DNA from 3 places in the Actinopolyspora sp. BKK2 genome. Region 1 is predicted to be linked to each of the others. Evidence: riboswitches for the same ligand, from Rfam matches in the RefSeq annotation. Region 1 holds a riboswitch; each other region holds the start of a gene.
The links. Region 1 has a riboswitch for glycine ahead of gcvT (glycine cleavage system aminomethyltransferase GcvT). Riboswitches for the same ligand answer to the same signal wherever they lie in the genome.
Positions count from the first base shown of each region.

Region 2: it holds a riboswitch for glycine, as region 1 does, so the genes downstream of both, gcvH (glycine cleavage system protein GcvH) here and gcvT (glycine cleavage system aminomethyltransferase GcvT) in region 1, are expected to answer to the same signal.
Region 3: it holds a riboswitch for glycine, as region 1 does, so the genes downstream of both, gcvP (aminomethyl-transferring glycine dehydrogenase) here and gcvT (glycine cleavage system aminomethyltransferase GcvT) in region 1, are expected to answer to the same signal.

Region 1 covers NZ_JAANTE010000003.1:297,986-304,689, forward strand. Annotated here, with positions in the region: gene G9Q41_RS08240 (acyl-CoA dehydrogenase family protein) at 1-945, opposite strand, end outside; gene fabG (3-oxoacyl-ACP reductase FabG) at 1,051-1,824, opposite strand; gene G9Q41_RS08250 (long-chain fatty acid--CoA ligase) at 1,821-3,443, opposite strand; gene G9Q41_RS08255 (TetR family transcriptional regulator) at 3,834-4,475, shown strand; glycine riboswitch at 4,694-4,832, shown strand; glycine riboswitch at 4,833-4,941, shown strand; gene gcvT (glycine cleavage system aminomethyltransferase GcvT) at 4,976-6,079, shown strand; gene glyA (serine hydroxymethyltransferase) at 6,130-6,704, shown strand, end outside.
Region 2 covers NZ_JAANTE010000008.1:69,677-76,380, forward strand. Annotated here, with positions in the region: gene ald (alanine dehydrogenase) at 96-1,211, opposite strand; gene G9Q41_RS16625 (helix-turn-helix domain-containing protein) at 1,511-3,091, opposite strand; glycine riboswitch at 3,277-3,390, shown strand; gene gcvH (glycine cleavage system protein GcvH) at 3,620-3,991, shown strand; gene G9Q41_RS16635 (L-serine ammonia-lyase) at 4,086-5,441, shown strand; gene G9Q41_RS16640 (SSI family serine proteinase inhibitor) at 5,577-6,038, opposite strand; gene G9Q41_RS16645 (MerR family transcriptional regulator) at 6,246-6,704, opposite strand, start outside.
Region 3 covers NZ_JAANTE010000003.1:85,191-91,894, reverse strand. Annotated here, with positions in the region: gene G9Q41_RS07390 (sodium:solute symporter family protein) at 1-189, opposite strand, end outside; gene G9Q41_RS07385 (hypothetical protein) at 594-806, shown strand; gene G9Q41_RS22625 (hypothetical protein) at 1,100-1,327, shown strand; gene G9Q41_RS07380 (CDP-alcohol phosphatidyltransferase family protein) at 1,568-2,266, shown strand; gene garA (glycogen accumulation regulator GarA) at 2,517-2,981, shown strand; gene G9Q41_RS07370 (bifunctional nuclease family protein) at 3,322-3,798, shown strand; gene G9Q41_RS07365 (MerR family transcriptional regulator) at 4,106-4,678, shown strand; glycine riboswitch at 4,805-4,907, shown strand; gene gcvP (aminomethyl-transferring glycine dehydrogenase) at 5,093-6,704, shown strand, end outside.

The sequences.
Region 1 (6,704 bases):
GGAGTCCATCCCCTGGTCGGCTTGCCAGGCGGCCTGGAGCACCAACCAGCGCAGGGACTCGATGTCCACGGCCGAATCGGCGAGCATCCACTGGATGGCCTGCCTGTCTGCGATGGGCGCGCCGAAGGTCTTCCTCGACTGCGAGTACTCGGTCGCCATCTCCACCATGCGCTCGCACCCCCCGAGCGCACGCGCGGGCAGCAGATACCGCCCCCGGCCGATCCACTGCATGGCCAGTGAGAACCCGCCACCGACCTCACCGAGCACGTTCTCCTCGGGAACCCGAACCCCGTCGAAGGTCAGCGCGGCGGGCTGCCGGTCCCACTCACCCATGATGTCGATGGGTTCCGAGGTCCAGCCCATGTCCCGGTCCACGAGGAAGCAGGTCACACCGCCGTCGGCGCCCTTCTCCCTGTCGGTCACGGCGAAGACCATCGCGAAGTCCGCGTCGATGCCTCCGGTGATGAACGTCTTCTCACCGTCGATGACCCACTCCGCCCCCTCCTTCCTGGCGGTCGTGCGGATGTTCTTCGCGTCCGATCCCGCATCGGGCTCCGTTATCGCGAAGCAGGACTTGCGGGTGCCCTCGATGGTGGGCAGCAGGTAGCGCTGCTTCTGCTGCTCGTCCCCGTGGTAGAGGATGTTGTCCGCGCTGCCTCCGAAGCTGAACGGCACGAAGGTGCGCCCCAGCTCGACCTCGGTCAGGGCGGTCAGCACGGCCGACAACCCCATGCCGCCGTACTCCTCGGGCGTCTGCACTCCCCAGAACCCCGCCTGGCGGGCCTTGTCGCGCAGCTGCTCGGTCTCCTCCTTGCTCAGACCGCGCTCTCCCCTGCGCTCCCTGTCCAGCACCTGCTGTTCCAGCGGCATCAGTTCCCGCTGGACGAAGTTGCGCACCCAGTCGCGGATGTCGCGCTCGGTGTCCGACAACGAGAAATCGACCATGACGACTCCTTCTCCCGAAAAAGAGGTTCCAAGTGACGCGGAGTTCGGAGGCGGTGCACCCGCCCCTGGTGGCGACGGGTGCACCGTCGGAGGGCCCGCTCCGGTTCAGCCGAGCTTGCGGCCGCCGTCGACGTACAGCGTCTGACCGGTGATGAACGAGGACTTGTCGCTGGTCAGGAAGGACACCGCATTGGCGATGTCCTCCGGCTGCCCAACCCGGCGGACCGGAGTCTCACCCGCGGCACCCGCCTTGAGGTCCTCGAAGTCCATGCCGAGTCGTTGTGCCGTGGCCGCGGTCATGTCCGAGACGATGAATCCCGGCGCGATCGCGTTGACGTTGATCCCGAAGGGGCCGAGTTCGATCGCCAGGGTCTTGGTGAACCCCTGGATGCCAGCCTTCGCCGTCGAGTAGTTGGCCTGGCCGCGGTTGCCGAGCGCGGACACGCTGGACAGGTTCACGATCTTGCCCCAGCGCTCGGGGACCATCCGCTTCTGGGCCGCCCTGCTGCACAGGAAGGCACCGCGCAGGTGCACGCCCATGACCGTGTCCCAGTCCTGCTCGGACATCTTGAACAGCATGTTGTCCTTGGTGACCCCCGCGTTGTTCACGAGGACGCCGACCGTGCCGAGCTGCTCGGAGACGCGTTCGAAGGCCTGCTCGACGGAGTCGGAGTCGGTCACGTCCGCGCCCACCGCGAGCGCCCTGCCGCCGGAGGCCTCGATCTGCTCCACGGTCTCGGCGCAGGAGGACTCCTCGAGGTCCACCACGGCCACAGCCGCACCGGACGCGGCCAGGGTCTGCGCGATGCCGGAGCCGATCCCCCTGGCCGCTCCGGTAACCACGGCCACCTTGTCACTCAGTTCCGAAGACACGTTCACTCCTCACTGTCGTTGGTTCGGCGCAGCTCCGCGATGACCCGGGTGCGCAGCTCCCTCTTCAGGACCTTGTGGCTGGGACCGAGCGGGAGCTCGGCCACGAAGCTCACGCGGCGCGGATACTTGTGCGCCGCCAGCCTGCGCGCGGCCCACTCGGTTATCCAATCGCCAACCGACTGGTCGGTATCCACCTTATCGGCGGGAACCACCACTGCACAGACCTCTTCACCACGCACTTCGTCCGGCAGACCGATCACCGCCACCTGCTTCACGGCTGGGTGCTCGAGCAGCGTCTCCTCGACCTCGCGCGGATACACGTTGTACCCGTTGCGGATGATCAGGTCCTTCTTCCTGTCGACGATGGACAGGAAGCCGTCCTCGTCCTTGCGCCCGATGTCGCCGGTCCGGAACCAGCCGTCGACCAGCACGGCCGCGGTCGCCTCCGGGCCGTTGAGGTAACCGGCGAACACGTTGTGTCCCCGCACCACCACCTCGCCGGTCGCCCCGGACTCGAGCAGCTCGATCCGCTCCGCGTCCGGATCGGCGATCTCCACCTCGATCCCCCAGAGCGGATGTCCGACGGTGCCGGCACGGGTTCCCAGCGCGGGTTGGTTCACCGTTGCCGTGGGCGAGGTCTCGGACAGCCCGTAGCCCTCCAGGATCCTGGTGTCGAAACGTTCGTTGAACCGTTCCAGCACCCGCACCGGCAGTGCCGCTCCCCCGGATATGCACAGGCGGAGACTGGGCAGTTCCAACCCCTCCTCCGCCGCCTCGAGCATCCGGCCGTACATGGTCGGAACCCCGTTGAACTGGGTGATCTCGTGCTCGCGAATGAGTTCCAGCGCCTGCGCCGGATCGAACCCGGGCTGCAGCACCAGGGTGGCCCCGGCCCGGAAGGTGGTATTCATCGAGACGGTCTGCCCGAACACGTGGAACAACGGAAGGCAACCGAGCACCCGGTCGCGCGGGGTGGTCTCGTTGGCGTCGAAGGCGTTGACCGTGGCGTTCATGACCATGTTGAGCTGGGTGAGCACCGCCCCCTTGGGCTTTCCCGTGGTTCCGCTGGTGTAGAAGATCACGGCCGGGTCCTGCGGTTGCCTGGAGACGAAACCGCTCACGGGCTCCGCGGAGCGGGCCAGTTCGTCGAGGCCGTGCTCGGGCTGTCCCTCCTCTCGGGGTCCGACGGTGACCAGCCGGACTCCCGCCAACCGGGAACACCCGCGCGCCAGCTCGAGCTGGCCGGTGTGCCCGACGATCAGTTCCGCCTCCGAGTCGACCACCAGGTGCTCGGCTTCCTCCGGAATCAACAGCAGCGGAACCGGGACCACGACCGCCCCCAGGGTCTGCACCGCGTAGTAGACGCGCACGAAGTCCACCACGTTCGGAGCCACCAGGGCCACCCGTGACCCCTCGGCCACCCCGAGCTCGCGCAGCACGGCCGCGTACCCGCGCACCTGCTCCCAGAGCTCGCCGTAACCGAAGCGCTGCCTCCCCTCGACGACGGCGGTTCGTCCGGGGGCGCGCTTGGCGGGTTCCGCCAGCAGCGAGGCCAGCGAGAGCGTGGAACGCGGACCTGCCGCGCTCTCGTCCGCGGAGTTCGAACAAGGACGATTCTCGCTCATCAGCGATCTCCTTCGCGCACCAGGAGCCGCTGCCGCTCGCGGCACGCGCCGCTGCGGGCGACAGCTTAACTAACGTTGTTAGTTTTGCAGGAGCCTACAACGGAACCGCGAGTTTGAACAGGGCCGCGCGCACGGACGAACACCTCGTGAACGCTTCGAGCGCGCACGCCCGCCGCAGCCGGGAGGTGCGCCCCGGGCGCGCGGAACCCGGCACGTCCGCCGAGGCCCGATATGACACATTGAAGCCGCGAACCCGCTCCCACGCGCTCACCGGTGAACCCCGGGACACCCCGAGCGGCGCGCGGCCGAGGCCGAGCGACCGAACCCCCGGACGGAGGCGAGCCGAACGCGCCGGACATCAACGCGGACATCGAGACCCCGGAGGTAACAGTGCCCAGACCGAGCACTCCCCTGCTCTCGATGGGACGCATCCGCGAGTGCGCTCTGGAGATCATCGACGAGGCCGGCCTGGAGGCCCTGTCCATGCGAAAGCTGGCCGAACGCCTGGGAGTGCGGGCCGCCTCGCTGTACAACTACGTCCCCAACAAGGACGAACTGTTGCAGGACATCGCCAATTCGGTGATGGACGAGGTGGACGTGTCCGGGTTCGACACGGACTGGGTCACCGGACTGATGGTGTGGGCGCGCTCCTACCGGGCAGCGCTGGCCGAGCACCCCAACCTGGTTCCGCTGCTCGCCTCCGGGCCCGCGCGCAGGGAGGCGGCCCTGCGACGTGCCGACGCCGTGCACGGCGGCCTGGTCAACGCGGGGTGGCCGCAGCGGTACGCCACGATGATCGGCGCCTCGGTCAAGTACCTGGTCATCGGAGGAGCCATGGGCTCCTTCGCGGGTGGCTTCCCCGCGGACGCGGAACTGTACGAGGAGCGCTTCCCCAACCTGGAACGGGCGCACCTGCTCCCCCGGCGCGCCGCCGAGATCGACAACGCCAGTTTCGAGCTGGCCCTGCAGGCCTTCGTGGAAGGACTGCGCAGCAGGCACGCCGAACTCGCGGGAGACTCCGGGCAGTCCTGACGAGCCCCGCCGGGACCTCGCCGACCCGGGCCCGGCTCGCGCGGCGGCGCGAGCTCCCGCTGCTCCCTCGTGCCGGGACTTGCCGACGGAGGTGAGGATGATCTCCCCGCCCGGAGGGCAGGGATTCGCGGCTGATCGGACGAGGATCACCCCTCGGTGTGCTTGACTCGACACCGGGGGCTCCGTAGCGTCCTGCTCACAACCGAACAGTGCGCCGATGACGTCATGCGGGAGAGACTCCGCAAGCGGCTCGCGGCAACGCTGCCCGGCCACGGCAATGGCCTCAACGTGCACGCGGAGCGCCGAAGGAGCAATACTCCCCGATAAACTCTCAGGCCCAATCACCGCATGGCAACAGGCGATCACGGAGGAAAGCAGGGGCGGGAGCCCCTCGCCCACGGTGCAAGCCGCCACGGCACGAGCCACGACGCGGCGAAACTCTCAGGCCAATGACTCCGGGGAGACGCCTAGCAGGCGCCGTCCGGGAGGAGTCACACATCATGTCACCACCACGTCAGACACCACTGCACGACGTGCACCGACAGCTGGGGGCGAGTTTCACCGAGTTCGCCGGCTGGGAGATGCCGCTACGCTACGCCGGGGACATCGTCGAGCACAACGCCGTGCGCAACGCGGCCGGGCTGTTCGACCTCACGCACATGGGCGAGCTCAGGCTCAGCGGACCGCAGGCCGCCGAGGCGCTGGACCACGCGCTGGTTGCCAACGCCTCCGGACTCAAGGTCGGGCGCGCACGCTACACGATGATCTGCGACGACAACGGCGGCGTGCTGGACGACCTGATCTTCTACCGCACCGCTGACCAGGAGTTCCTCGTGGTGGCCAACGCTGCCAACGCGGAGGTGGTCTCGGCCGAGCTCGCCGAGCGGGTGCGTTCCTTCGACACCGAGTACACCGACGTCTCCACCGAGTACGCGCTGATCGCGGTGCAGGGCCCCGCAGCCGCGGAGATCCTGGCGCCGCTGACCGACACCGATCTCGGCCAGGTCCGGTACTTCGCCGGCTACCCGAGCCGTGTGGCCAACTGTGACATTTTGCTCGCCCGTACCGGCTATACCGGCGAAGACGGTTTCGAGCTGTTCACATCGACCGCGGACGCCGCTACGGTTTGGCACGCGCTCAGCGAGTCGGGCGCACCGCACGGGCTGCAACCCGCGGGCCTGGCGTGTCGGGACACCCTGCGGCTGGAAGCGGGCATGCCGCTGCACGGACACGAGTTGTCCCCCGAGCTGACTCCGTTCCACGCGAACCTGGGGCGAGTGGTTCGGCTGGACAAGTCGGCGGACTTCGTCGGTCGCGCGGCGCTCGCGGCGGCCGCCGAACAACCACCACGGAGGACTCTGGTGGGGCTGCGCGGGACAGGTCGTCGCGCGCCGCGGCACGGTTACACCGTGCTGGACAGCGATGGCGCCGAGACCGGTGTCGTGACCAGCGGAGCACCGTCGCCCACGCTGGGACACCCGATCGCGATGGCCTATGTGGACCGGGTCAACGCCGAGCCGGGTACCGAACTGCAGGTGGACATCCGCGGAAAGGCCGCGCCCGTGGAGGTCGTGGAAACCCCCTTCTACAACCGAAACCGCTGAACGCGGCCGACCGAGTCCACCGGTAATCACAAACACGGAGGTAATTGATCATGCCGTCAGGCGATCTGTTCAACGAGCGACTCGCCTCGGTCGATCCCGAGGTGGCCAATGCGGTCGATGCCGAGCTGCATCGCCAGCAGAACACGCTGGAGATGATCGCCTCGGAGAACTTCGCACCGCAGTCGGTGCTGGAGGCTCAGGGGTCGGTGCTGACCAACAAGTACGCCGAGGGGTACCCGGGCAAGCGCTACTACGGTGGCTGCGAGCACGTCGACGTCGTCGAACAACTGGCCATCGACAGGGTCAAGGACCTCTTCGGGGCCGCCTACGCCAACGTCCAACCGCACTCGGGTGCCCAGGCCAACTCGGCGGCCATGTTCGCGCTGCTCAACCCGGGTGACACCATCCTGGGCCTCGATCTGGCCAACGGTGGGCACCTCACCCACGGGATGCGGATCAATTTCTCGGGCAAGCTCTACAACGTGGTCCCCTACCACGTCCGCGAGGACGACAACCTCATCGACATGGATGAGGTCGCCCGCCTGGCCAGGGAGAACAAGCCGCAGCTGATCATCGCCGGCTGGTCCGCCTACCCGCGTCAGCTGGACTTCAAGCGTTTCAGGGA
Region 2 (6,704 bases), on a different contig from region 1:
CCCTCGCCCGCCGGGCGAGGGGCTTTTTGGCGGGGAGAGTTCGGCGGTGCCGGTTGCTCGGGTGGTTGCGTGGCGGAGGACTCCCCGCCGCCCGGTCAGCCGAGCACGCTGTCCACCTCGTCGTGGGCCAGCCCGTGCGCGGCGGCGACCGGCTCGTTCACCAGCTTCCCGTCGTGCGTGTTCAAGCCGCCGGCGAGGGCCTCGTCCTGCCTGCACGCCGCACGCCAGCCCTGGTCGGCGATCCGCAGCGCGTAGGGCAGGGTCACGTTGGTCAGCGCGTGCGTCGAGGTGTTCGGAACCGCCCCCGGCATGTTGGCCACGCAGTAGAAGACCGAGTCGTGCACCCGGTAGGTCGGCGCGTCGTGCGTGGTGGGACGCGAGTCGGCGAAGCAACCGCCCTGGTCGATCGCGATGTCGACCAGCACGCTGCCCGACTTCATCTGCCCCACCAGTTCGTTGGAGATGAGCTTGGGGGCCTTGGCGCCCGGGATCAGCACCGCGCCGATGACCAGGTCCGCGGTGCGCACCGCCTGCTCCACGCTGTAGCGGTTGGAGGTGACCGTGCGGATGCGGCCGCCGAAGTCCCTGTCGATCTCGCGGAGCTTGTCCACGTTCGTGTCCAGCAGCTCGACGTCGGCGCCCATGCCGAGCGCCACCCGCGCCGAGTTGAGCCCCGCGACCCCGCCGCCGATGACGACCACGCGCGCGGGGTGGACACCGGGGACCCCGCCGGGCAGCATGCCGCGCCCCCCGCTCGGACGCATCAACGAGTAGGTCCCGACCTGGGGAGCCAACCTGCCCGCGACCTCGCTCATGGGAGCCAGCAGCGGCAGCGTCCCGTCGGAGGTCTGCACCGTCTCGTAGGCGATGCCGGTCACTCCCGACTCGAGCAGCGCGTTGGTGAGCTCGGCGGAGGCGGCCAGGTGCAGGTAGGTGAACAGCACCTGGTCCCGCCGCAGGCGGGGGTACTCCTCGGCGATCGGCTCCTTGACCTTGAGCACCAGGTCGCCCTCGGCCCAGACCTCGTCCGCGTCGGAGAGCACCTTCGCACCCGCGGAGAGGAACTCCTCGTCGGAGATGGACGAGCCCGCGCCGGCCTGAGTTTCCACGAACACCTCGTGACCCCGGCTGACGAACTCGTGCACTCCCGCCGGGGTGAGCGCGACGCGGTACTCGTGGTTCTTGATTTCCCGGGGTACGGCGATCTGCACTGTGCTTCCTTCCTGCGTGTCTTTTCGAACCTGCTTGGGTGATCACCGAACCGGCGGTGGTGCCGGAGGGCTCGCCAGCCCGCATCCCGGCGCGTGGTCCGGGACGGCGGAGTCGCGCGGCAGGATCGGAGTTTGTGCGCACCACGATGCTTCGTCAGCGGCCCGACCGCATCATTCTCACCCCATGAGATTGCTCGGATCCGGTTGTGCTGTCGGCACAAACGGGCCCGTAGCCCGCCCGCGAAACCGCCACTCCGGAACCGCTACCGCCACGCAGACCCGACGGGGAACTTCGACGCTCACCCGTGCGGGTTCCAGCGTTCGCTCAACAGCTGCACCAGCAGCGCCGACCGGACCTCCACGTCCTCCAGGTCCACCTCCACGAGCAGGGAGATCCGCTTCATCCGGTAGCGGAAGGTGTTCGGATGGACCCGCAGCTCCGCGCCCGCGGCACGAGGATCACCGGGATGGCGCAGCCAGGCGTACAGCGTGTCCAGGTACTCGGTTCCCCGGTTGCGGTCGTGCTCGCGCAGCACGTGCAGCGGGCCGAGGGCTCCCACCCCGGCGTCACCGGCCGCCCCGGCCATCCTGGTGAGCACGAGCAGGTGCCAGAGGTCCTCGTGGACCGCCACCTCCCGGTCCACGGTGCCGCCCCGGAGCAGGGCCAGCACCTCGTCGGCCCGGAGGCGGGAGGTCGGCAGCTCGGCCACCGGGACCGAGGTGCCCGCCGCCACCAGCGGACGCGGCGTGTCGGAGTCCAGCTCGCGGATGTGGGTCAACAGCGCATCCCGGAGCGCGGGCCACCCACCGGCCCCCGCCCGGTCCGGAACCACCGCGTACAGCACCCCGCCCGACTCGGTCACCAGCGGCCGGTGCCCGATCCCCCTGGTGATCCACTCCCACATGGCGAGCCGGTGCCCCTCGTCCGTGCCGTCACCGGCGCGCACGTCGATGGCCACCACCCGGTGCGGCTCGGCCCGCACCGCCAGCTCGTTCGCCGCGGCGCGCCACCCCTCGCCCCCCTCCAGCACGAGGCGAACCAACCGCGCGGAGCGCTGCCGCTCGGAATCGGTGAGCAGCCTCCTGCGCAGCAGCTGCAACGCGACCAGCGCAGCGGTGTCGGCGAAGGCCGAGGTCCGCTGCTCGGAGACCTCCCCGGGAACCACGGCCCACATGGACCCGAGCAGCTCCCCGCCCATGCGGATGGGCACGACCAGCCTGGGCAGCGTCCCGTCGGGCTGCTCGGGGACGTAGATCGCGGAACTTCCCCTGGTCAGCTGGCGGAACGTCCCCCTGGCCCTGAACTTGGCCAGCACGTCCTCGGGCTGCCTGCGCCCCATGATCGTGGAGACGCGGGCGGGGTCGGTCAGCTCCTGTCGCGCCGAGTAGGCCAGCACCTGCGAGTGCGCGTCCTCGATGGTCACGGGGGCGTCGATCACCTCGGCCACGGCATCGGACAGGCGGAACAGGTCCCCCAAACTGGCCGAACCGCCCCTGTCCGAGGAGTCCGCCGCGCTCTCGGCGTCGGCGAGGGCCGCGCGCAGCAGCCAGACCAGCTGCGCCCAGGCCGCGCCCTCCCGCACCTCGATCAGGGCCACCCCCTGCCGCCGCGCCTCGGCGGCCACCTCGCTGGCGGTGGACAGCGGGGGTTTGAGCAGCACGGCGGCCGCGTCGCGCTCCCCGCAATCCCGCAGCAGCTCAACGGCCTGCCGCTCGTGCGTGAGCCCCACGCCGAGCACCACGTCGGAGGTGCCCGCCACGCTGCTCTCGCTCGGCTCGGCTATCACCACGTCCCCGACCCCGCCGGTGCTCTCCGGAGTCGACACCGGACGCAGCAGCGCGGGGCCCGCTCGCTCGACCAGCCCCTGGACGTCGACCATCACCGGCTCCTCGCAGTCGTGCCCGCGGCGGGATCCGCCGCGCGGATTCGGCGGAGAGCCCCGCCGGGGAGTGGATCGGCTCACACCGCGCGGTGTGGCGCGTCCCGGTATTCGGGGTTGGGGTTGGACACCGTCATCCGCCGGGTTATCGTTGCCGACCACAGCGACAATCGCATACCGGCCCACGACATCGGGCGGGAGAGTCCCGGCAGGTGAGCGGTCCTCGCGATCGCCGCGCCCGGGCGCCGAAGGAGCAAGACTCCCCGCAAACTCTCAGGCAGCCGTACCGTCCGATCGAGGCAGCTCTGGAAAGCGCCGCCCAGCCGGTCGGCGCACCCACGGTGCAAACCGCGACGGCGCGGTGAAGCTCTCAGGTTCCGCAACAGAGGGGGAGGCCGCCAGGTACGCGGACGCGGTATTCCCGGTGATCCTCGGAGAGGATGGGCACCGGGCGCGACCGTGATCGCGCCACGGCAGTCCTCCGGGCTGCCGGAGACCGTGTCCAAACGACAGTGATGGAGCCTCCCCATGAGCCTGCCCACGGACCTCAAGTACACAGAGGAGCACGAGTGGCTCGCCGAGCGCGACGACGTCGTGCGCGTCGGCGTCACGCCGTATGCCGCCAACGCGCTCGGTGACATCGTCTACGTGGACCTGCCCGAGGTCGGCAAGCAGATCACGTTCGGCGAAGCCTGCGGTGAGCTGGAATCGACCAAGTCGGTCAGCGACCTCTACGCGCCGGCCACCGGCGAGGTCACGGCGGTCAACGAAGCCGTGATCGACGACCCGGCCCAGGTCAACGCCGACCCCTTCGGCGAGGGCTGGCTGCTGGAGATGCGGGTCACCGAGTACGGCAAGCTGCTGGACTCGGCGCAGTACGCCGAGCTCACCGGTGAGTGACGGCCCGGTTCACGACCGTCGCGGCGAGCCCCGCGGTTCCGCAGGGGCTCGCCACACCTGAACACCGACTCGACGCGTGAAGAAGAGACGATCAATGGCGATCAGTGTCTTCGATCTTTTCTCGGTGGGGATCGGTCCGTCCAGTTCGCACACCGTCGGTCCGATGCGCGCTGCCGCGCGCTTCGCCGCGCGGCTGCGCGCCGAGGGCCTGCTGCCCGGCGTCGCGCACGTGCGGGCCGAGCTGTTCGGCTCGCTCGGCGCGACCGGGCACGGGCACGGCAGTCCCAAGGCGGTACTGCTCGGTCTGGAGGGGCATCACCCGGAAGTGGTCGACCCGACCGCCGTCTCCGGACGGGTGGACGAGATCCGCTCGACCGGCCGGTTGCTGCTGGACGGTTCCCACGAGATTCGATTCGATTCCGACAGCGACCTCGTGATGCATCGCGGGCAGTCGCTGCCCGTGCATCCCAACGGGATGCGTTTCAGCGCCGCGGACTCCGACGGGACCGAGCTGTGCACGGCGGTGTACTACTCGGTCGGCGGTGGTTTCGTCCTCGACGAGCAGGCCGCGGGCGCGGACAGGGTCAAGCAGGACACCACCGAAGTCGCCCACCCGTTCCGCACCGGGGCCGAGCTCCTGCGGCGGTGCGCCGAGACGGGCAGGACGGTCAGCGGGCTCATGCTGGCCAACGAGCTCTCCTGGCGCGACGAGCGGCGGGTCTCGGAGGAGCTGCTCGACATCTGGCACGTCATGCGCGAGTGCGTGCACAACGGGTGCAACAGCACGGGCAGCCTGCCCGGCGGACTGCGCGTCGAGCGCCGCGCCGCCGAGCTCCGCGCCAAGCTCGCCGACTCCGACGACCCGATGGAGTGGGTGACGGTGTACGCGCTCGCCGTCAACGAGGAGAACGCCGCCGGTGGTCGAGTGGTGACGGCCCCCACCAACGGTGCGGCGGGCATCGTCCCCGCAGTGCTGCACTACTACATGCGGTTCCTGCCCGGGGCGGACGGTTCCGGGGTGGTTCGCTTCCTGCTGGCGGCCGGGGCCGTGGGGGTGCTGTTCAAGGAGAACGCCTCCATCTCCGGCGCCGAGGTGGGCTGCCAGGGCGAGGTCGGCTCGGCGTGCTCGATGGCGGCGGCCGGGCTGGCCGAGGTGCTGGGTGGAACTCCGGAGCAGGTGGAGAACGCCGCCGAGATCGCGATGGAGCACAACCTCGGGCTCACCTGCGATCCGATCGGCGGTCTGGTGCAGATCCCGTGCATCGAGCGCAACGCCGTCGCCTCGGTCAAGGCCATCACGGCCGCGCGGATGGCGCTGCGCGGGGACGGCAGTCACTTCGTCTCGCTGGACAAGGTCATCAAGACGATGCGCGACACCGGCGACGACATGAAGGACAAGTACAAGGAGACGGCGCGGGGCGGTCTGGCCGTCAACGTCATCGAGTGCTGACGCGGGAGCGGCCGCCGCGCCGATGCCCGACGTGCGGTGCGGGGTCTCCCGCTCCTCCCGGCAGGAGCGGGAGCCCTCGTCCCCGGCACCGCCGGGCGACCACCCCGTGAATACCGGGCCGTGTCGCGGTTTCCCTCAGAAGTTGAACACCGCTCCGGTGTAGGCCTTCATCTCACAGGAGTTGGAGTACTTCTGGCTGTACTGCACGGGGGAGTTCTTCCAGGTTCCGGTGGCCTTGACGGTCACGGGCCGGTACACCAGCGGGCACATCGGTTTCTCCTTGCCCGCGCGCAGGGAACCGAGTCTGCCCTGCACAGCGTCGAGCTGTTCGCAGGCCGCGGCGGCTTCGGGGTGCGTGCCTCCCGCGGGGTCGCAGTGCAGCAGGGCCGTCCTCGACTCCGCCGTGCGGGTTCCCGGGGTCACGCGCAGCTCGAGCGCGCTGATCTCCCGGTCCGCCTGCTCGGGTCCGGTGGTGGCTCGTTCGGCCTGAGCGGCCGGTTCGGCCGCGGACGCCTGCGGAACGAGCGGGACCAGTGCGGTGGCCGCGACGGTTCCGGCCGCCAGCAGGGACCGGGTGATGAACCGAGAGACGCCCATGTCGGGTTTCCTCCGTACGAGATCGGCGGTTTGATGCCCAACATGGTTATCGGGAAGAGGGACTCGAACGCTGCAATCGAGCCACAAGATCACTACATCGAGTTTCCCTCTTTGGTGGGATTGCTACGCAGCGAGTTCGCATGCTGTGCAACGGGAAGCCGTTGGCCGCTCGCTCCGAATTGGCTCACCCTTGCGAGTGAGGATTGATCACGCGTGGTTGCGGATTACATCGTTGACCGCGCGCTGGAAGCCGTTGACCAGCACCTGGATGGTCAGTGGGCGCAGCTGGTCGGCCGTGGCGCGCACCCGTTCGCGCTCGGCCTCCGGACGTCCCCGCTCCACGTACGGGCGCAGCACGTTGGCCGCGAAGAGCTCGCGGAGCTCGCCGGCCATCCGGGCGGTGTGCTGCTCGACGATGTCCTTGGCCCGCAGCAGCATGTCCGAGGGCAGTTCCAGCTCCGTTATCCGCAGGCCGACGTCCAGCATGGAGGTGTTGGTCAGGAGGAACTGCCCGTCCTCCTCCGCGGTGTCGCGTTCGAGGACGCCGAGCGTGACCAGCTGCTCGATCTCCCGGTCGTCCAGCGCGCGCCCGGCTCGGCGGTCCAGCTCGCTGCGGTCGATCCGCTCCGCCTGGTCACTGGTCCACGGAGCCAGCAGCGCCCGTTG
Region 3 (6,704 bases), 210 kb from region 1:
GCGTCCGGCGACCATCGTGTCGCCCAGCCCGCCTCCGCGTCGGGCGGCCACGAAAGCACCCAGCCAGTAGAACAATGCGTAGAACACCAGCATGGCGATCAGCCCTGGCCAGGAAACATTCGGTTCCGCGATGGCCACGTAACCGAGCGCGAAAGCCAGAACGACCGCGAAGATGCCGATCTTCAACATGCCGCTTTTGCCGCTTCGGGCAGCGGATGGTCGGGTGCTGTCGTCACCGTTCGTACGTGTTTCGGCAGGCACGTTCATCCTTCCGTGTCGCTGTCAGAACGATTCGGAACCATAGCCAGAAATCACTGAGATGTACAGATGTACTAGTCACATCGGGATAACGAATCGTGGTCGGGTCTCAGTCCGGTCGGTGCGGTGCCCGCGCGGTTCCGCAGTCGGGGAGTGCCGGGAAAATAGCAGGTCACAAGGCTTTTTTTCTTGCATTTCGGGGGTGATTTCCTGCACTGCTTCCGGGGTGGGGTCGGGCGGGGTTCTCCGGGAAAAGTGTTGGCCGACTCACTGCGTAATTGCCACTGTGCTTTGCATGGCCACCGGGTGGAGGAGTGTTCCGAAGGGGTTTTGCGGTGGGAAAACGACTGGTCCGGCACGTGGTGTGGCGGATCGACCACGCTTTGCTTTTTTATTTTTCTGCTTCGGCAGGGGTGATGCGGCGGGCGGTCAGAGGGGTGGCCTCCATTTTTGGTGGTCATCAATTCATTCGGGCCGCGGTGCAGTGCTCGAGAACGACTGAATTGTGCGAGGACGAACAAAAATCGGATCGGATTGTCGACAATTGATTGATAGGGGGATCTGCGTTCCCCGCTCCGTTCCCGGGGTAGGTGGCGGGCGAGCACCGCTCGTGGCGTCGCGAGCCACGCCGAGCGGTACGTGGTCCGCCGTGCGCCCATCGGTGCGGCGGATCGCTCGCGCGGCCCTCGGTGCCGACTCGGCGCGTCCCGGTGACCGCCCGGCGCAACGCGCTCCGCGCGGCGGGACAGCCGGCCGAGCAGCGCGCACAATCGGCAGGTGCAGGGAAGACCTCTCACATCCGAAGCGGTCGGGGACCGTCCCGGCGGAGGTGTTGACTCAGATGCGCGGTGACACATCAGCGGAATCGGGGTCGGACAACGGTGTCGACCCGGGGGCCACGGCCCTTCCCACCGCTCCCTGCTCCGTCGTGTGGAGTGGTGGCCACCCCTTCGTCCTCGAGGGAATCGGAGGGCGCTCGCGCTGGGTCGGTGTGGACGACAGGGGGCGTCCGCGCTTTCTCAGCGACTCCGAGCTCCAACGCCGAGGGTGGAGGCTGCCCGCCCGTTGAGGAAACCGACGGGCCGGACGAGTCTCCGGCCGCGGCAGTGCCCCGTCCGCGGGAGCCGCTCCGATTCGGCCCGTCCCCGCCCGTCCGCGGTGGTGCCGTGCCCGAGTGAGCGGGGAGCGTATGGCACCCTGAGCAGGCAGGTAAGGTGACACGTCCGGGCGTGACCGCGGAGGACGTCGTCACGGATGGTGGGACCGTTCCGCGAGGGTGCGGCCCGCCCGCTCACAGGGGGAGGGTCTCGTGGTGCAAGACGCCGACGGCACCACTGCGGGATCGGCTTCGAACTCTCGGGACGCTCAGCAGTCCCAGGAACGGGGGGACCCTCCAGAGCAGGGGATGGACCGCATCAAGGAGGTCGCCGCGGACGTCTGGAGCGATCCGTGGTGGACCGTGCCCAACGCGCTGAGCGCGTTGCGCCTGGCCGGGGTTCCGGCTTTCCTGTGGTTGCTTCTCGGGCCGCAGTGGGACCTGTTCGCCCTGCTGGTCCTGGTGATCAGTGGCGTCACCGACTGGTTGGACGGCAAGCTGGCTCGCTGGCTCGGCCAGTACAGCAGGGTGGGCCAGCTGCTCGACCCCGCCGCCGACAGGCTGTACATAGTGGCGACGTTGGTGGCCTTCGTGCTCCGCGGGGTGGTTCCCTGGTGGGCCGCGGCCGCGTTGATCGCGCGTGATGTGCTGCTGACGTCGTGCCTTCCGGTGCTGCGTTACCACGGATTCGAGCCCCCCGACGTGCACTACCTGGGCAAAGCGGCCACTTTCTGCCTGATGTACGCCTTCCCGCTGCTGCTGCTGGTCCAGGGGGACTTCGCGCTGGACTGGATCGCTCAGCCGCTGGCCTACGCCTTCACCTGCTGGGGCGGGGCGCTGTACGTGTGGGCTGGTGTGCTCTATCTGGTGCAGGTGATCAGCGCGGTACGATCGTCTCGGGCACGTAGTTGACCGGGTGGCCCTGTTCCACGGGTGCGTCAACGTGATGTGCCGCCGGTTCGTCGTGGCTCCGACGCCGATCGGCGCCGGGAGTGGCGGGCGAGCCCGCTCGCAGATGTGATCTTCGTTGCGACTACTGTGGGAATAGGGCGGTGATCTCGGTATGAACAGGTATGGAAATCGGGACAGGCCGTCTGGCACTCTGCGTGGCGCGGTACGTTTGATGGCACTGGTACGACCCATGCGCAGGAGGAGAGCTCAGGTGAGCACCAACGACGGGCCCGGCGACGTACCGCCGGAGCAGTCATCGGAGACCACGTCGGTCTTCAAACCCTTCCTCTCGGAGCAGGAGAGCACCGAGAGCGCGCCTTCGGAAGCCTCCGCGTCCGGCGTCGACGCGCTGCCGGCCGGATCCGCCCTCCTGGTGGTCAAGCGTGGGCCCAATGCCGGATCGCGGTTCCTTCTCGACCGGGAGACGACCAGTTCCGGACGGCACCCCGACAGTGACATCTTCCTGGACGACGTCACCGTTTCGCGCAGGCACGCCGAGTTCCGGAGGGAAGGGGCCGAGTACGTCGTCGTCGACGTGGGTAGCCTCAACGGGACCTATGTCAACCGTGAGCCCGTGGACACCTCCGTGCTGGCCAACGGGGACGAGGTGCAGATCGGAAAGTTCCGCCTGGTGTTTCTGACCGGCCCGGCGGAGGGGCAGCAGGCAACCCGGTGACCGGTCCGTTCTCCGGGGTGGTTCCGGTGGTGCTGCCCCCGGAGGTGCGGGACCGTCGATACGGCTGCCGAACGTCGCGGGCCGTCCCGGTTCGTGGGTTCGCGAGATGTGCTCCATCGGAGTTCCGTCGGTACCGTTGTTCACCCGGTGCGTTCCGCTGTTGTCCGGACACCGTGGGACGATCGGGTGCGATCCCATCGGGTGGTTCGGGAGTCGATGGAAGTAGTCGGCGCTCGTATGGGCGGCGTCTTCGCCGTATCGCGGGTAGCGTCGAAGGCGTCGGTGCGCGATCCTCGGAGGAGATGTCACGCTTCGGCGCGCTGGAGGAGGCGATTTGACGATGAGCAGCGAGATGCGCGTCGTCGGCGTGCGAGTGGAACTGCCGGCCAACCAGCCGATCCTGCTGTTGCGCGAAACCGACGGCGAACGGTACTTGCCGATCTGGATCGGGTCGGTCGAGGCGACCGCGATCGCGCTGGAACAGCAGGGGGTGCGACCAGCCAGGCCGTTGACCCACGACTTGCTCAAGGACGTGGTCGGAGCTCTCGGACGGGAGCTGGAGCAGGTGCGGGTCACCGATCTTCAGGAGGGGACGTTCTACGCGGAGCTGGTCTTCGACGGGGACGTGCGGGTCTCGGCGCGGCCGAGTGACTCCGTTGCGCTGGCGCTGCGTACGGGAGTTCCGATCCACGCCGAGCAGTCCGTGCTCGACGAGGCCGGGCTGTTGATTCCCGACGAGCAGGAGGACGAGGTCGAGAAGTTCAAGGAATTCCTGGACTCGGTCTCCCCCGAGGACTTCCGCGGAGCGGATACCTGACGGGAAAGCTCGACGAGGTCGGACACGGCGGCGGTCGGTGGAACGAGTCGCCGTGTGACCGGCCATTCGTGGAGGAGTGGTTCCGGAGCGGTTGTCGTGGGCGCTCCTTCGAGCGCAGAGCCGTTCCCGCGCGTCGCGTTGACCGCGTTTACCGGCAGGCCTACCGTCGAAGGACACGCGGTGGTCGTGCGCGCGGTGTTCTAAAGCGGGCGGGGGCTACGACAAGCCTGGTTCCGGGGCCGAGGGAGGTTGTTTCGCCTCCTCCTGATCGAGTAGCCGCCAGTGCAGCGGCCGAGGGGAGGCGCGCGTGGTCGAGAACGCACCATGGTTCGAGACGGACGAGGAACGAGGCGAACTTTTTCCGGACGCCGCGTTGCCGGACGAGTTGGTCGGCTACCGCGGTCGTGCGGCGTGCCAGATCGCGGGCATCACGTACAGGCAGTTGGACTACTGGGCACGCACGGACCTCGTGGGGCCCTCGATCAGGCTGGCCGAGGGGTCCGGTTCGCAGCGGCTCTACTCGTTCAAGGACATTCTGGTCCTGAAGATCGTCAAGCGGTTGCTGGACGCGGGGGTCTCGCTGCACAACATCCGGACAGCCGTTGACCACCTGCGCAGCAGGGGAGTGCGCGACCTGGCCGGGGTCACGCTGTTCAGCGACGGCACCACCGTCTACGAGTGCACTTCGGCCGAGGACGTCGTCGATCTGCTCCGCGGCGGACAGGGCGTCTTCGGGATCGCGGTCAGCGGGGCCATGCGCGAGATAAGCGGCACGATAAGCGATTTCCCGGCGGAGCGGGCCGACGGCTCCGAGGAGTCCGCTGCGGACGAGGACGAGTTGTCCCGGAGGCGGCGAACCCGTCAACCGGAGAGCTCCTGAGCGCTGTTTCGACCGCTCAGTACTGTTTCGACCGTTCGGGAGACCGTATCGTGGGAAACGAGAGCCCTTCCGTGGTCTCGGACAATTCCTGAACGGCACGAGATGAGGTACGCTCGCATCCGTCGCCGACCCCGTGCGGGAGAGACCACTCCGAAGCGATCTCGGAGTGGCGCCGAAGGAGCAAACCCTCCCCGACAACCTCTCAGGCCATTGGGACCGTACGGGCGAGATGCCTCTGGAAAGAGGGCTTTGCCACAGTGTCGTGGCGAACCCCGCCGACGGTGCAAGCCCGATTCGCAGGGCGAAGCTCTCAGGCGTCCGCTTCGCGGGCATTGACAGAGGGGGAGGCCAGCACGTCCGTACCGCGTGCTGTCTGCCCTGTCCGAGATGCCCGCGATGAGTGAGGTTTTGGCGATGACCGACGACCGTATACCGTTGGCCGCTCTGGAGCACGGGACCCCGTTCGCAGAACGTCACGTCGGCCCGATGCCCGCCGAGCTGGCCAGCATGCTCGACGTGGTGGGAGTCGGTTCCCTCGAAGAGCTCGGCGAACACGCGGTTCCCGCCGGCATTCGCGAGCGCGACTCGCAGCTCAGGTTGCCGGAGCCTGCAACCGAAGCCGAGTCGCTGGACGAGCTGGGCGAGCTGGCCAGCCGCAACACGCCCCATGTCGAGATGATCGGGCTCGGCTACCACGCCACCGTGACGCCCCCCGTCATCCGCCGCAACGTACTGGAGAACCCCGCCTGGTACACGGCCTACACCCCCTACCAGCCCGAGATATCCCAAGGACGTCTCGAAGCGCTGCTGAACTTCCAGACGATGGTGGCCGACCTCACCGGGGTCCCGGTCTCGAACGCCTCGATGCTGGACGAGTCCACGGCAGCGGCCGAGGGCATGACCCTGATCCGCCGGGCCGGGCGCGCCAAGTCCCCGCGGTTCGTGGTGGACGACGACGCCTTCCCGCAGACGCTGTCGGTGATCGAGACCCGCGCCGAGCCGCTGGGCATCGAGATCGTGCGGGCGGATCTCTCCCGGGGGGTCGAGGGGTTGCCCGAGGGTGACTTCTTCGGCGCGTTGCTGGCCTACCCGGGAGCGTCCGGAGCGGTCCGCGACCACGAGGAGGTCATCGCCGAGATCCACCGGCGCGGCGGCATGGCCGTGGTCTCGGCGGACCTGCTGGCGCTGACCATGCTGCGCGCCCCGGGCGAGATGGGCGCCGACGTGGTGGTCGGCACGACCCAGCGCTTCGGGGTCCCGATGGGCTTCGGAGGCCCCCACGCCGGCTACATGGCCGTGCGCAAGGGAGTGGAGCGGCAGCTGCCCGGCCGACTGGTCGGGGTGAGCGTGGACGCCGATGGCAACCAGGCCTACCGGCTCGCGCTGCAGACCAGGGAGCAGCACATCCGCAGGGAGAAGGCCACCAGCAACATCTGCACGGCTCAGGTGCTGCTCGCGGTGGTCGCCTCGATGTACGCCGTTTACCACGGTCCCGCGGGGCTGCGTTCGATCGCCACCCGCACGCACCGGATGGCCACCGTCCTGGCCGAGCAGCTGCGGCGCGGCGGGGTGCGGGTCTGCCACGACGAGTTCTTCGACACGGTGCTCACCCGCGTGCCCGGCCGCGCCGACGAGATCGTGGCCGCCGCGCGCCGCAACGGGGTGAACCTGCGCAGGGTCGACGCCGATCACGTCGGCATCACCTGTGACGAGACCACCACCAGGGACCGTCTCGCGCTGGTCTGGCGGGCCTTCGGGCTCGAGGAGGGCGAGCGCACCCCGGTGGACGAGCTGGACGCGGAAGTCGGCCGCGCACTGCCCGAGGGACTGCTGCGCGAGAGCGACTACATGACCCACCCGGTGTTCCACCGCCACCGCTCGGAGACGGCCCTGCTGCGCTACCTGCGCAGGCTGTCGGACTCCGACGTGGCCCTGGACCGGAGCATGATCCCGCTCGGCTCCTGCACGATGAAGCTCAACGCCGCCGCCGAGATGGAACCGATCACCTGGCCCTCCATAGCCGAGC